3 regions of the Kitasatospora sp. NPDC043949 genome follow, and region 1 is predicted to be linked to each of the others. Evidence: riboswitches for the same ligand, from Rfam matches in the RefSeq annotation. Region 1 holds a riboswitch; each other region holds the start of a gene.
The links. A riboswitch is a leader RNA that binds a small molecule or an ion and turns the genes downstream of it on or off. The one in region 1 is predicted to bind cyclic di-AMP.

Region 1 (5,082 bases):
AACACGTCGTTCCAGAGCCGGGCTTCGAGGTGGCTCTCGGTCTTCGGCAGGTAGAAGTACGGGCCGGAGTTGGGGTCCTCGGCGCCCTTGGCGAGCAGCCGGGCGGCGTTGTGGAAGAAGTACAGGCCGAAGTCGAGGAAGGCTCCGGCGACCGGGGCGCCGTCGACGAGCAGGTGGTTCTCGTCCAGGTGCCAGCCGCGCGGGCGGACCACGACGGTGGCGAGTTCGGCGGCGGGCTTGAGGGCGTACGCCTTTCCGGCGGAGGTGGTGAAGTCGATCCGGCCCTCGAAGGCGTCGATCAGGTTGATCTGGCCGCTGACCACGTTCTCCCAGGTCGGGGAGGTGGCGTCCTCGAAGTCGGCGAGCCAGATCCGCGCGCCGGAGTTGAGGGCGTTGATGACCATCTTGCGGTCGGTGGGACCGGTGATCTCGACCCGGCGGTCCTGGAGCGCGCGGGGCGCCTCGGCGACCTTCCAGTCGGCGGCCCGGACGTCGGCGGTGTCGGGGAGGAAGTCCAGCGTGCCGGCTCTGGCGATCTCCGCCCGGCGGGCCTTCCGCCCGGCCAGGAGCTCCTGTCGGCGCCCTTCGAAAGCGCGATGGAGGCCGACGACGAAGGCGACCGCCTCCGGAGTGAGCACCTCCTCCGCCCGGTGAACGCGCGGACCGGCGACAGTGACGACCGGAGCAGCGGGGGAGGCGCCGACGGGTCCCTGTTCTGTAGCCATGGGCAGGACACTCCTAAGCGGTTGAGCCTGGCGAAGGGAGCTCCGGTGGGAACTTCCTTGATCGGAACCCACCTGTCGGCGGGTTCGATTCTGTAAGGTGGAGACTAGTTTCCGCGATACAGAATTTCAACGGTTTGTTGATGTGATCGCCGGGACTCTACTCCTCCCCGACAGCGAAGGGAACGCCGGTGGTTTCGACCCCCGACACAGCATCGACGACCAGCCCGGACCGCGCGACCGGCGGCGTGCAGTCCGTCGAGCGCGCCTTCCAACTCCTGGAGGCGCTGGCCGACTCCGGCGGCGTGGCCACCCTCAGCGAGCTCTCCGCCAGCTCCGGCCTGCCGATGCCGACCATCCACCGCCTGGTTCGTACCCTCGTCCAGCAGGGCTATGTACGCCAGGACACCGCGCGTCGCTACACCCTCGGCCCCCGGCTGATCCGCCTCGGCGAGACGGCCGGCCGGCTGCTCGGCAGCTGGGCCCGCCCCTACCTGGCCGAACTCATGGAGGCCACCGGCGAGACCGCCAACCTGGCGGTGCTGGAGGGCGGCGAGGTGGTGTACGTCGGGCAGGTGCAGTCGCGGCGCTCGATGCGGATGTTCACCGAGGTCGGCCGACGGGTGCAGCCGCACTGCACGGGCGTCGGCAAGGCGCTGCTGGCCCAGCTCCCCGAGGACGAGGCGCGCGCCGTCCTGGGCCCCAACCCGCTGCCCGCGCACACCGAGTACACCGTCACCGACCCGCAGGAGCTGCTGCACCAGCTCGCCGAGGCGCGCGAGCGCGGCTACGTGGTCGACGACCAGGAGCAGGAGATCGGCGTCCGCTGCATCGCGCTCGCCGTACCGGGCGCGCCGACGCCCACCGCCCTGTCGGTGTCCGGCCCGGAGGCCCGCATCCGGGCCCTGGAGGAGCAGGCCGGCACGTCCTCGCTGGTGCCGGTGATGCACCACATCGCGACCCGGCTGGGGCAGGTCCTCGCACCCTGACCCGTCGCCACCGCCCGCTTCACGCACGGGAAGTCGATCCGGTCGACTTCCCGTACGTACGCTCCCCCGTTCGGGCGGACGCCGAGCGGGTTGCACCGGCCCCCGGCGCAGGCTCCGCCACCCTGGTGCGGACGCGGCCCGCAGCGGCGCGGGCGGCCGGGGCCCCGGGACAGGGTGGACGACGATGACGTACAGGCGTTCGACAATGCGAGGCGGGTCCGGGCAGGGCGGGTCCGGGCGGGGCGGGTCCGGGCGGGGCGGGTCCGGGCAGGCCAGCAGGCTCTGCGGATTCCGCGCGGCCTCGCTCGTCGCCGCGATGGCGGCCGGCTGTTCGGTGGCGACGCTGACCGCCGGCCCGTCCTGGGCGCTGCGGCGGCCCGAGCCCCGGCCGGCGGTGGACACGGCAGCCCCCACGGCGTCCCGCTCCGATCTGGAGGTGGTCCGGCTCGACCCGGACGCCGCCCCGCCCGGCGGCACCACCACCGTCCACGCCTTCATCGCCAACCGCGGCCCGGACACCACCGCCGCACCGTTCACCGTGCTGGTGACGCTGCCTCCCGGGGTCTCCCCAGTGGGCCCGTACTTCCCCGAGGACTGCGAGGTGCGGCTCAACGGCCGACAGGTGCGCTGTGTCTTCCCGGCCGGACTGCCCCCGCTGCGCAGCGCGACCGCGCTGGTACCGGTGCGCCTCTCCCCGGACCTGCGGATCGGCAAGCTCACCGGCGGCTCGGTCGCGGTGCGCGGCGTGGACGACCCGGACGAGGGGAACAACCGGCAGCCGTTCGACATCACGGTGGTCGAGACGGCTCCCGGTTCCTGACCCGGAAGCCCCGAAGGCCCTACCGGTACACGCGGACGTAGTCGGCGGCGAAGGTGATCGGGGCGGTGCCCTGCGGCGCCGGGTGGTACTTCCCCGCGCCGACCGACAGGTTGAGGATCAGGTACGCCGACCAGTTGGCGCCGACGCCCTTGCCGTCCGAGAACACCTTGGCGCCGTTGACGTACCAGTCCACCGAGGTGGCGCCGTAATAGGTGCCGATGGTCACCCACTGGTCCTTCGCGACGGCGCCGGCGTCGGTGTAGTACTTGGGGTTGCCGGGGTTGACGTGGTTGGTCAGCTCCAGCAGGTTCGGGTTGTCGGGGTGGTACTCGAAGGAGTCGACCTCCCCGTTGCCGTTCTTCCAGGTCCAGAAGGCCGGCCAGGCGCCGGAGCCGGACGGCAGCTTGACCCGGGTCTCGGCGTAGTCGCCGGTCCTGACCTGGAAGCCCTCGCTGGAGCCCTCGGTGGTCAGGAAGCCGGTGTTCCAGGCCTGCTTGCCGTTCTCCAGCGTGGTGGTGCCGGGCGCGGCGGTGAAGGTGGCGACCCCGTTGGCGACGCTGACGTTGTTCTTGTTCAGCAGGTCGAGCTTGTTGTCGTCCGGGTTGTGGTTGCCGTACTTGTACGCGGTGCTCTTGTCGCCGACCCAGCGCGAGCCCCAGCTGATCGGGCCGTTGAACTCGTCGGACCAGGTCAGCGACTTGCCGGCGACCGGGGATGCGGGGGTGCCGGCCGACGGGCTGGCGGTGGCGCTCGGGCTGCTCGGGCTGCTCGGGCTGCTCGGGCTGCTCGTCGGGGTCGGCTTCGCGGTGGGGGTCGCCGTCGGGGTCGGGGTCGCCGTCGGGGTCGGGGCGGGAGTCGGCTTCGTGGTGGGCGTCGGGGTCGGGGGCGGAGTCGGCGCCGGAGTGCTGGAGACCACCAGTTGCTGCGAGGCCAGGTTGTGCCAGGTCCCGCCGAGGTCCTGCCAGAAGCCGAACTGGGTGTACGTCCCGGCCGGCAGGGCGCGTGCGCCGCTGGTGAAGGACAGGCCGCTCGGGCAGATCTGCACATTGGAGGCGTTGCCCGGGAAGTCGAGGTTCGCACCGGCCGCGTTCCGGACGCCCACGCCGACGGTCTTCGCGGTGAAGCAGGCCGAGGAGTGGAGGGTCAGCGAGGCGGTGGCGGCCTGGTTGGCGACCATGGTCGCCGGGGCGAGCCGGTCCTGGGTGACGGTCGGGGCGGTGGCGGCCTGGGCGCCGGAGACGGCCGGCAGGCCGAGCAGTCCGGCGCCGGTGACGGCGAGCGCTCCGGTGACGGCGAGGGTGGCGTTGCGGCCCCGGCGGGAGGGGCGGGCGTGGCGCGGCGCGCGGCGCCGGGCAGGCTGGTGCATGGCAGTGTCCTCTGCGACGCCTGCGAGGTGAGCTGTCGGATTCGGGCGGAGGCAGCCCGGCCGCCGGTGGAAGCGGCTTCACCCCTAGCCACGGCCCGCACGCGGGAGCGTACGGGCCGGGCGCTGACCTTGGTTCCCCCGCTCCCGTCCGCTGTGGTGCTCGGTTGCCGGCCGGCGGGTGGACAGGACTCGGCGTCCCGGCGGCGGGGGTCCGCGAGGGCGGACGACGGTTGCAGGCTAGGCGGGCCGTCCGTGAACGGACAACCTGCTCGGGCCGGTTGTCGCACAGGTCACAGCGGTGTCGATCAACGACGCTGCGTGGTGGATCAGTTGGGACGGATCAGCGGAGCCGTCGAGCTGCCGAACGACGAATCGGCGAATCGGCGGGTCACGGGTCCACGGGTCCACGGGTCCACGGGTCAAGCGAGCCAGTTGTCGACCTGGCTCTCGGCCTCCGGCGCCCAGGCGAGTTCCAGGTGGTTGAGGCCGGTGAGCAGCCGGGTGCCGCCGATCGTCGCGATGCCGGTGGTGTCCAGGGCGCTCGCGGTGAACACGATGCCGTCGCTGGGCCCCCGGTTCTCGTTGAGCACGCCCGGGATGTCGGCGGACCCGCCCGCGAGCAGATAGGTGCGCACCGACGCGGGGACGCCCGCCTGTTGCAGCGGCGCGATCAGCGAACCGGCGTCGATCGCCGCCTGGATGCCCTGGCCGGAGGTGTAGAAGCCCTGGCCGCCGTAGTAGGTGGTCCACCAGTCCTGGGCGGTGCCGTCCACCCCGTACCGGCCGTCCCAGCGGGCGAGCAGCTGGCGCTGGCCCGGGTAGCAGTCGTAGCCGCCGGTGGGCAGCACGCCGAGGCAGGGCTGCGCCGTGTAGGTGCCGTAGCAGGTCATGTAGAGGTGCGGGGACGGCGCGTTGGCGGTGCCGCCGCAGGCCGGCCAGCTCGCGAGGTCGAACGACCAGCCGTGCGCGTACACGTAGTCGAGCCCGCCGTTCGGGCCCCCGAGGGTGATCAGGCGGCGCACGTCGCCCGCGTAGGCCCGCCCCCAGGACGGGCGCACCGAGGACACGTACGCCCGGGCGGCGACCTCGCCCTTGCTCCAGGCCACCACGTCCACCTGGGGGACGCCGAGGCGGGCCCGGATCAGCGCGACGGCGTCGCCGACGGCCTGCGCCTGGAGCAGGTTG
Region 2 (5,082 bases), on a different contig from region 1:
CGCGGGCGGCGGCGTTGTTGACGCCGCTGGCGATGCCCGCGTGCCGGACCTCGACGGCGGCCAGCACCGTCGCCGTCAGCGGCGCGACCAACAGGGTCATCCCGCAGCCCAGCACCGTGACGGCGGGCAGCACGTCCGCCCAGTAGGAGGAGCCGGGGCCGGTGCGCAGCATCAGCAGCACCCCGGCGGCGCACAGCAGCGGACCGACGGTGAGCGGGATCCGGGGGCCGATCCGCTTGCCCAGCCGCCCGGCGCGCGCCGACAGGGTCAGCATCAGCACGGTGATCGGGACCAGGGCGAGGCCGGAGACCAGCGGGGAGAAGCCGGAGACGATCTGCAACTGCACCACCAGCAGGAAGAACACCCCGCTGAACGCCGCGTAGACGCAGAGGGTGACCAGGTTGACGGCGGTGAACAGCCGGGAGGAGAAGAGGCCGAGCGGCAGCATCGGCTCGGCGGCGCGGCGCTCGACCGCGATGAAGGCCGCGCCGAGCAGCAGGCCGATCGCGCCGGTGAGCCAGACCGCGGGGGACAGGCCCTCCCCGGCGGCGGTCAGCGCGTAGGTGATCGCGCCGAGGGCGAGCGCGGCGAGCAGCGCGCCGGGGACGTCGAAGCGGCCGACGGCGCTCTCGTTCCGGCTCTCGGGGACGAACCGGGAGGTGACCGCGACCACGGCGGCCGCGAGCGGAAGGTTCAGCAGGAAGATCCACCGCCAGCCGGGGCCGTCCACCAGCCAGCCGCCGAGGAAGGGGCCGACCGCGGCCGACACCCCGCCGAGGCCCGACCACAGGCCGACCGCCGCCGAGCGGTCGTCCGGGTGGAAGACGGCTTGCAGCATGGCGAGCGAACCGGGGGTGAGCAGCGCCCCGCCGATGCCCTGGACGGCGCGGGCGGCGATCAGCACGTGGATGGTGGGGGCGGCGGCGCAGGCCGCGGAGGCGGCGGCGAACCAGAGCACGCCGATCAGGAAGACCCGGCGCCGGCCGTACCGGTCGCCGAGCGCGCCGCCGAGCAGGATCAGTCCGGCCAGGGTGAGCAGGTAGGCGTTGAGCGTCCACTGCAGGGACGCGAGGGAGGCGCCGAGATCGGTGCCGATGCGGGGCAGCGCGACGTTCACCACGGTGCCGTCGAGCATCGCCATGCTGGAGCCGAGCACCGTCGCGAGGAGGACCCAGCGTCCCCGCGAGGTGCCCAGGCGCAGTGTTCCTGCTTCGGAGGTGGCCACGGGCCGATCCTGCGCCCGTGGGGCGTACGTGACAAGGGTCACCGGGGGGTGTGTCGGTGGGTGCGCGGTGCGTGAGCGGGCGGGTGCGCAGCGGTGGCGGAATCGGCGCAGCGTCGTGGATCAGTGGCGCCGGGTGAATGGATTGTGCACGTACGGTGCAGCCGATCATTCGGAGGGTCACCGCAGCTCGGGGGGTTGTTGCCGGTTCAAGTGATCGACATTGCTTCACCCGAACGGATGGGTTTTAGTTCAGCGACCGCCCGGCCAGTCCGGACGGATCCACCGGGTGGAACGCCGAATCCTGCCGCTGCCCGGTGGCTCGCACCGAACTCTGTACGGCAGGAGCGGGGGACCCACAGGTAAGTCGCCGGACCGGAAACGGCACGCTTTCGCGTACCCGGATCCAGGGCCGGCTAGGGGTGAAGCCGCATGTGCGGCCGGGCAACTCCAGCCCGAACCCGACAGCTCACCTCGCAGGCGTCGGAGAGGAAAATTCCATGCCTGCACAGGCTCGTCGTATCGCCCTGCCCCGCGCCGCCCGCATCGGGATCGCCACCGCCGTCACCGGTGTCTCCTTCGCCCTGCCGCTCGTCACCGCGATGAGCGCCCAGGCCCACCCCGCGCCGGCCGCCGCGGTCACCGCCGCCCCGGCCGCCGCTCCCGCCGACCAGGCCCAGGCCTCGTCGCAGGAGAGCTACCGCGTCGTCAGCGGCGACACCCTGTCCCGGATCGCCGACGCCCAGCACGTCGACGGCGGCTGGCAGGCGCTGTACGACCACAACCGTGAGGTCGTCGGCGGCAACCCGGACCTGATCTTCCCCGGTCAGCGGCTCGTGATCGCCGGCCAGGCCGCCCCGGCCAAGCCCGCTGCCCCGGCGAAGCCCGCCCAGCCGTCCGCCCAGGACGCCGCGCCGGCCACCACCGCCAAGCCGCAGGCCCAGCCGGAGGTCCGGACCGAGGCGGCCAAGCCGTCCGCCCAGCTCCAGGCCCAGCTGCAGACCGCCGCGCCGTCCGCCGTGGTCACCGCCGTGCCGGTCGCCGCCGCTTCGGCCTTCGTCGCCCCGCTGGCCGGCCCGAAGCTGGGCACCGCGTACGGCGTGGCAGGCTCGATGTGGGCCTCCGGCCACCACACCGGCCAGGACTTTGTCGCCTCCACCGGCACCCCGCTGCGCGCCGTCGGCAACGGTGTCGTGGTGAAGGCCGGCAACGGCGGCGCCTACGGCAACGAGGTCGAGATCAAGCTCGCCGACGGCCACTACGCCGAGTACGCGCACCTCTCCTCGATCGGTGTGAAGATCGGTCAGGCCGTCAAGGCCGGACAGCAGATCGGCCTCTCCGGCGCGACCGGCAACGTGACCGGCCCGCACCTGCACTTCGAGATCCGCAACGGCTCGGAGTACGGCTCGGACATCAACCCGGTCGCCTACCTGCGGGCCCACGGCGTCGCGCTCTGACCCGTACCGGATGTACCGGATGTGCCGGATGTGCCGGATGAGGAACCACCGCTGCTACGGGGCGAATCGACCGCCCGGGATGGTCATGTCGGGTGACCGCTCGACCGGGTGATCGCCGCAGCAGTGGACATGGGCGCGGGACACGCCCAGGCCGGCCCGGCTCGCGAGACTTCTCTCGCGAGCCGGGCCGGCCGCTGTCGTTTCCGGGCCTTGGTGGGTGCCCCCAAGGCGAATTGACGATGCGTCAGGCCGACGCTCTGGTGGGCCGGTTCAGAGCCGGTGGGCGGGCAGCCCGTGCTGGGCGGCGGTCAGCAGCTCGTGCATCCGCTGCCCGAAGTCCTCGGTGTCGGCGGCCGGTTCGGGGAAGACCAGGCGGACGTCGCGGTGGCCGTGCGGGTGGTCCAGGCGCAGGACCAGGCCGTGGCGGTCCAGGGCGAGCGGGCGGACCTCCGGGTGCTGGGCCAGCAGGTCCGGGTCGAGCAGCCGGGTGAGGACGGCGAGGGCGTCGGCGTGGTCGTCGGCGAGGTGGGTGAGCATGGCGGCCTCGTAGCGGGCCAGCGGGTCGGGCGTGGCGAGGGCGAGGTCGCCGGCGGTGAGCGCGCCGGTGCCGTACGGGGTGGCGAGGACGGCGTGGGCGACGTCCACGCGCAGGTGGACGCTGAGGCCGTCGTCGGCGAGGTGGGCCAGGTGCAGTCGGCCGGCCAGGGTGAGGCGGGCGCGGATCCGGTCGCGGACGGCGACGGGGGAGATGTCGGTGACGTCCAGGACGACGGCGAGTCCGTCGGTGGCGCGGGCGGCGGCGGTGGCGAGCGGGTCGCCCAGTGGGGCGCGCAGGCGCAGCCGGGAGCCGTGGACGGAGACCGGGGAGTCGAGGTCGTGGTGTTCGCCGAAGGCGCGGACGGTGAGCGAGGAGGTCGCGCTGAGCAGGCTCTGGACGCGCTCGGCGGTGGTGGGTTCGGGCACCTCGGCGTCGCCGGCGGGCAGGCTCATGACGGACCTCCAGTTAGTTAGGTGAGCCTAACCTAATCTCCGCTCGAGGGTGTGGCAAGTGGCGTGGCCGGGATTGCTGTCGTCGGGGATAGGTGGCGCTTGCAAGTACCCGCGGGTGTCTCGTATTGTCGACGCTGGTAGTTGCATGCGCAACGGTTCTCTCTGGAAAGCGGTCCCTCATGCCCCTCGCGCTCCTGGCGCTGGCGATCAGCGCCTTCGGTATCGGCACCACCGAGTTCGTGATCATGGGCCTGCTGCCCGAGGTCGCCGGCGACTTCTCGGTCTCCATCCCCACCGCCGGTCTGCTGATCTCCGGCTACGCGCTCGGCGTCGTGGTCGGCGGCCCGCTGCTCACCATCCTCGGCACCCGGGCCCCCCGCAAGGGCATGCTGCTGACGCTGATGGGCCTGTTCGTGGTGGGCAACCTGATCGCGGCCGTCGCCCCCGCCTTCGGGCTGCTGATGATCGGGCGGATCGTCAGCGCCTTCGCGCACGGCGCGTTCTTCGGCATCGGCTCGGTCGTCGCCGCCGACCTGGTCGCCCCGCACAAGCGGGCCGGCGCCATCGCCCTGATGTTCACCGGCCTCACCGCCGCCAACGTGCTGGGCGTCCCGATGGGCACCCTGCTCGGCCAGCACTTCGGCTGGCGCTCCACGTTCTACGTCGTCGCCGGGCTCGGCCTGCTCGGCCTCGCCGGGATCGCGGCGCTGGTGCCCGTCCAGCCGCGGGCGGGCGCCGCCCGGCTCGGCCCCGAACTGGCCGTCTTCCGGACCCTGCGGCTCTGGCTCGCGCTCGCCATGACCGTGCTCGGCTGGGGCGGCATCTTCGCGATGTTCACCTACATCACGCCGATGATGACCGAACTGGCCGGCTTCGCCCCGAGCAGCGTCACCTGGCTGCTCTTCCTGTTCGGCGTCGGCCTGTTCGTCGGCAACCTGCTGGGCGGCTGGTTCGCCGACCGCGCGCTGATGCGCAGCCTCACCGTGATCCTCGCGGTGCTCGCGGTGCTGCTGTTCGCCTTCACCTTCGCCGCGCACAGCAAGCCGGCCGCGATCGTCCTCATCCCGCTGATCGGGCTGTTCGGCTTCGCGACCGTCGCGCCGCTGCAGAAGCGGGTCATGGACCAGGCGGCGGGCGCGCCGACGCTGGCCTCGGCCGCCAACATCGCCGCGTTCAACCTGGGCAACGCGCTGGCCGCCTGGCTCGGCGGGCTGGTCATCTCCGGCGGCCTCGGCTACGACGCGCCGAACTGGGTGGGCGGGCTGCTCACCGCGGTCGCCCTCGGTGTGACGGTGTTCGCGGCGGCGCTCGACCGGCGCGGCGCGGCGGGCGAGGGGCGGGTCGTGGCGCGCTCGGGGGCCCCGGCCGAGCAGGGCGTGCCCGCGGGGCGGTGAGCGAGGGGGACGGCGGAGG
Region 3 (5,082 bases), on a different contig from region 1:
CAGCGCGGTGGGCAGCCGGCCGGCGGCGACGTCCCGGGCCAGCTCGGGGGCGATCTGCTGCGGGCGCCGGCCGGAGCCCCGGTAGGCGGTCCAGTCGGCGACGCCCTCGGAGAGCCAGAGCGGTGTCCAGGCCCGGGTGTCGGCCCTGGTCGCGACGTGGGTGGCCTCGTGGGTGACGACCACCTGCCGGCCGAAGTCGCTGAGCCGCCCGAACGTGCCGGGGTTGACCAGCACCCGGTCGGCGGGGGTGTGCCAGGGCGCGCCGGGGGCGGCCGAGGTGACCGCCGCCATGCCCGCCCAGCCCGCCGGGTCGACCTCCAGCAGCCGGGCGAACTGCTCGGCGGTGGCGGGTACTTCGAGCAGCAGGCGGCCCGCCCAGCCGGTGCCCCAGACCTCGCTCACGGCGGGTGCGGCCCGGTCGGCCACCGCGACCAGACCGGCCGGGTCGGGCCCGTCGGCCAGTCCGAGCACCAGGCAGTGCGCGCCCGCCGCGGACCGGGCGGAGCCGAGGTCCCAGAGCGCCGGGGGCCCGCTCGCGCTCTCCTCCCGGTCGACCCGCCAGCCGCCGCCGGCCAGGACCAGGTCGATCCGGCGCGGGTACACCACCGGGTAGTCGTCGTACCCGGTGATCCGGACCGCCAGGTCGGCGGCGGCCGTGAGCCGCTCCGGTCCGGCGTCCGCGCCGAGCACCAGGTTGCGGTAGCCGGCCTCGATCGCCGCCGGTCCGGACCAGGAGGGCAGCGCCCGGGCCCGCGCGTCCAGCAGCGCGGCCACCTCGGCCCGCCGGTCCGACGCCCACCGGTCCGACGCCCGCCCGGCCGCGGAGGGGTCCGCCGGGGCCGCCGGCGGCAGCGACAGCTGGGCCAGCCCGCCGGCCGCGAGCAGCAGCGCACCGCGCCGGGACAGCGTCCGGCGGGCGCCGTCTATCGGGTGGGGGGCGTCGGGGTCGGACGGTGCCGGGCTCAGAGCCGGACCACCCCCGCGACCGGCATCGCGTTGACGCTCTCGTAGCGGACCTTGGCGCCCGGGTAGGGGGCGTGCACGATCACCCCGCCGCCGGCGTACATCCCGACGTGGTGCATGTCCCGGTAGAAGATCACCAGGTCTCCCGGCCGCGCTTCGGAGAGGCTGACCCGCTGCCCGGCGTACGCCTGGGCCTGCGAGGTGCGCGGCAGGGTCACTCCGGCCTGCCGCCAGCTGTAGTACATCAGACCGGAGCAGTCGAAGGCGCGGGGCCCGGTGGATCCGTAGAGGTAGGGCGAGCCGATCATCCGCACCGCGGCCGCCAGCGCGGCCGCCCCGCGCTCGGAGGCGGGCGGGGCCGTGCCGAGGTCCAGCCGGTCGGTGCCCCGGGTGGCGCGCTGCTCGGCCTCCCGGGCGTCCTGGGCGGCCATCCGGGCCCGCTCGGCGACGCCCAGGCTGTTGAGCAGCCGCTGGGCCTCGGTGAGCCGCTGCTGGATCTGCTGCTTGCTGTCGGCGAGCGAGCGACGGGCCTGGTCGAGTTCGGCGAGCTTGCCGGCGGTCTCGGTGCGGCGCTGGTCGAGCCGGCGCTGGCGGGTGGCCAGTTCGTGCAGGGTCTCCTGCTGCCGCTCGGCGGCCTGGTCGAGAGTGCGGGCCCGGGACAGGTAGCCCTCCGGGTCGGTGGAGAGCATCAGCTGGACGGTCTGGGCCATGCCGCCGCCGCGGTACTCGGCGCCGGCCACGGTGGCGAGGTCGCCGCGCAGCTGGTTGAGCTGGTCCTGGGCGACGGCGATCTCGCCCTGGAGGACGGTCGTCTCGCCCTGGAGCCGCTGCTGCGCCTCCTGGGCGGCGTTGTACTTCTCGGACGCCTGCTCGGCCTCGCCGTAGAGCTGCTCCACCTGCGCCTTGACGTCCTTGCGGGTGGGCGTGTCCGGCGCGGCGGGGGCGGCCTGGGCGCTGCCGCCCGTCGTCACACCCAGGGCGGTGGCGGCGGCCGCGGTCAGCACCAGCGCACGGGCGAGCAGTTGGGAACGACGGTGCACGGGCATGGCGGCAGCGGCTCCGATCCGGCGGTGGGCCCCGCCGCCGCCCCAACGCGGGCGGCCCTGGAAGCGGAGTCCGGTGGCAGACGTTAGCGAGTCCGGGCAACCGAGTCCAAACCCCTGCCAACCCGAATATTTGACCCGCAATCGGACATCAGTCCGATGCGCCGGAAAAGCCGCAGGCCCGGCCTTCCGTGGTGGAAGGCCGGGCCTGGGAGGGCCTGAGCGGGGATCAGACCCGCACGATGGAGGTCAGCGGCATGTTGCCGACGGCCTCGTAGCGGACCGACGCGCCCGGCTTGGGCGCGTGCAGCACCTGGCCGTTGCCCGCGTAGATGCCGACGTGGTGGGCGTCCCCGTAGAAGATCAGCAGGTCGCCGGGCTGGGCCTGGGAGAGGTCGGTGCCGATCCGGGTACCGGCGTGGGCCTGCTCCTGCGAGGTGCGCGGCAGCGAGACGTCGACCTGGTTGAACGCCCAGACCATCAGGCCCGAGCAGTCGAAGGAGCCGGGGCCGGAGGCGCCGTAGACGTACGGGCTGCCGATCTTGGAGGCGGCGATGGACAGCGCCGCGGCGCCGCGCGAGCTGCCGGCGCTCGGCTTGGTGACCGGCGCGGCGGGGGCCTGCGACGCGCTCAGGTCGGTGCGGCTGTTGTCGCGGGAGGAGCGGTCGGCGGCCTGCTGGGCCGCCGCCTGCTGCTGGGCGGCCTTCGCGGCGGCGTCGGCCTTCGACTTGGCCTCGGCGGCGGCCTTCTCCTCGGCCGCGCGGATCGCCTGGCGCTCCTGCTCGGACAGGGTGTTGAAGAGGTCCTGCGCGGCCTTGAGCTTGCCCTGGACCTCGTCCTTGGCGCTCTTCAGCTGCTGGGTGGTGGTCTCCATCTCGGCGAGCTTGCCCTGGGCCTCGGAGCGCACCTGGTCGAGCTTGCGCTGCTCGTCCTGGAGCTGCTTGAGCTGGCCCTTCTGGGTGCCGCCGGCCTGGTTCAGCGTGTCGGCCTGGCTCAGGAAGGTGTCCGGGCTGGCGGAGAACATCAGCTGGACGGTCTGGGATATGCCGCCGTTGCGGTACTGCTCGCCGGCGATCTCGGCCAGGCCGCCCTGGAGGTCGGTCACCTGCCCCTGCTGCCGCGCCACCTGGTCCTGCAGGTCGGTGACCTGCTTCTGCAGCTGCTGCTGCTTCTCCTGGGCGGCGTTGAGCTTCTCGGTCGCGACCTCGGCCTGCTCGTTGAGCTGGTCGACCTGCTCCTTGACCTGGTCCTTGGTCGGCTGCGGGTCGGCGTGGGCGCCGGACTGCGCGGACAGCGCGACGGCCGCCGCGGCGAAGCCGGTCAGGATCGAGACCCGGGTGCGACTGGCGGGCTTGGGACGACGATGGGACGCCACGAAGGCGGACTCCTTCTTCCTACGCCGTCTACCGGGTGAGCTGACGGGTTCGGGCCGGAAGCGTGCCCTACGACGCCTCACGGCCGTTCCACCGGCCGACCTGGCGCCGATTCACCCCGGAGGAACGTGGTTCCCCGGCTCCGTTCGACAGCACCCCCGACTGCTGGGTTCCCCGTCGGGCAGGCACTGGGCCCGCCCCGCTGCGTCACGAACTCGACGGAAACCACCGCCGTCACCCTGGCTGGGCGATCGGGAGTGCGGTGGTTCGGGGCACGACCCTAGTAACTGAACCGTGATCCGTTCAAATCCTTGTCAGAAAAAAGACGGAAGAAGACCAAAGTTCTTTTGTGAATATGACACATAGTGATCACCGTCGTACGCAAAGCTGATCACTCTTCACCGGGGACTCGCGCTGCGGACAAAACCCGAACGCCACCCCCGGTCGGAGGGTGGCGTGGATCACAGGCCCGGACGGGGCCCTTCGGGCGTGTCGGGCCGTCAGACCCGGCGGATCGTGTTGATCGGCATCGCGTCGACCTTCATCACCTTCACCACGTCGCCGGTGTGCGGCGCGTGCACCACCATGCCGTTGCCGATGTACATCCCGACGTGGTGCCGGTCGGCGCCGTAGATGACCAGGTCGCCCGGCTGGGCCTGGTCCAGCGAGACCCTGGTGCCGACGTTGCCCTGCTCCTGCGAGGTGCGCGGCAGCGAGACGCCGGCCTGGCCGTACGCCCAGACCATCAGGCCCGAGCAGTCGAAGGTGGTCGAGCCGGTGGCGCCCCACACGTACGGCGAGCCCTGCTTGCTCATCGCCTTGGCCACGGCCACGCCCGCGTAGCCGCCGGCCTGCGGGAGGCTGCCGAGGTCGGCACGGTCACTGCCGCGCGAGGCGCGGTCGTCCTGCTGCTGCTGGGCCCGCAGCGCGGCGCGGTCGGAGGCGCTGAGCGAGTTCAGCAGGTCCTGCGCGGCCTTCAGCTTCTGGTTGACGTCCGTCTTGGCCTGGTTCAGGTCCTTGGTGGTGGAGTCGAGCGAGGCCAGGACGGCGGCGGCCTCGGACTTCTCCTGGTCCAGCCGGCGCTGCTGGTCCAGCAGTCCCTTGAGCGCCTCCGACTCGCTGGCGCTGGCCTGCTGGGCGCTGGACGCCTTCTCCAGGTAGCCCGACGGGTCCGAGGAGAGCATCAGCTGGACGGACGGGTCGATGCCGCCGGTGCGGTACTGCTCGCCCGCCACGCCGGCCAGGCCGGTCTGGAGCTGGGTCATCTCGTCCTGGCTGCGGGCCACCTTGTCCTGCAGCTGGTCGGACTGCTTGCGGAGCTGGTCGGCCCGCTCCTTGGCGCCGTTGTACTTCTCCGCCGCCTGCTCCTGATCCTGCTGGAGCTGGTCGATCTGCGCCTTGACGTCGGTCTTGCTCGGCTGGGGCGCGGCGTGCGCGGCGACCTGCGCGGAGAGGGCGACCGCGGTCGCCGCGGCAGCGGTGAGCACGGAGACCCGGGCGCGGCTCGGCTGCTTGGGACGGCGGTGGGAGGCCAAGGGAATTGCTCCTTCTTCCATCGGCCTCACCCGATCAGGTGAGAATCCGGAAAATAGGTTTGACGCCACACCCTAGGGAAGATCCACGGGTTTTGCCACTCCCCCGAAGGCGTGAACTCCACTTCCCCCGCAGGCTTCACTGGATGTGCACACCGCCGCAAACCGGGC

Region 2: it holds a riboswitch for cyclic di-AMP, as region 1 does, so the genes downstream of both, AC07AL_RS15275 (M23 family metallopeptidase) here and AC07AL_RS03110 (glycoside hydrolase family 16 protein) in region 1, are expected to answer to the same signal.
Region 3: it holds a riboswitch for cyclic di-AMP, as region 1 does, so the genes downstream of both, AC07AL_RS05130 (C40 family peptidase) here and AC07AL_RS03110 (glycoside hydrolase family 16 protein) in region 1, are expected to answer to the same signal.

The regions. Positions count from the first base shown of each region.
Region 1 is NZ_JBWKEQ010000002.1:210,087-215,168, forward strand. It holds gene aceB (malate synthase A) at 1-725, opposite strand, end outside; gene AC07AL_RS03100 (IclR family transcriptional regulator) at 914-1,711, shown strand; gene AC07AL_RS03105 (hypothetical protein) at 2,046-2,531, shown strand; gene AC07AL_RS03110 (glycoside hydrolase family 16 protein) at 2,551-3,897, opposite strand; cyclic di-AMP (ydaO/yuaA leader) riboswitch at 3,900-4,066, opposite strand; gene AC07AL_RS03115 (esterase/lipase family protein) at 4,317-5,082, opposite strand, start outside.
Region 2 is NZ_JBWKEQ010000015.1:127,549-132,630, reverse strand. It holds gene AC07AL_RS15280 (MFS transporter) at 1-1,225, opposite strand, end outside; cyclic di-AMP (ydaO/yuaA leader) riboswitch at 1,538-1,720, shown strand; gene AC07AL_RS15275 (M23 family metallopeptidase) at 1,723-2,679, shown strand; gene AC07AL_RS15270 (DUF2470 domain-containing protein) at 2,950-3,669, opposite strand; gene AC07AL_RS15265 (MFS transporter) at 3,849-5,063, shown strand.
Region 3 is NZ_JBWKEQ010000004.1:20,383-25,464, reverse strand. It holds gene AC07AL_RS05140 (hypothetical protein) at 1-774, opposite strand, end outside; gene AC07AL_RS05135 (C40 family peptidase) at 963-2,009, opposite strand; gene AC07AL_RS05130 (C40 family peptidase) at 2,236-3,381, opposite strand; cyclic di-AMP (ydaO/yuaA leader) riboswitch at 3,392-3,541, opposite strand; gene AC07AL_RS05125 (C40 family peptidase) at 3,880-4,914, opposite strand.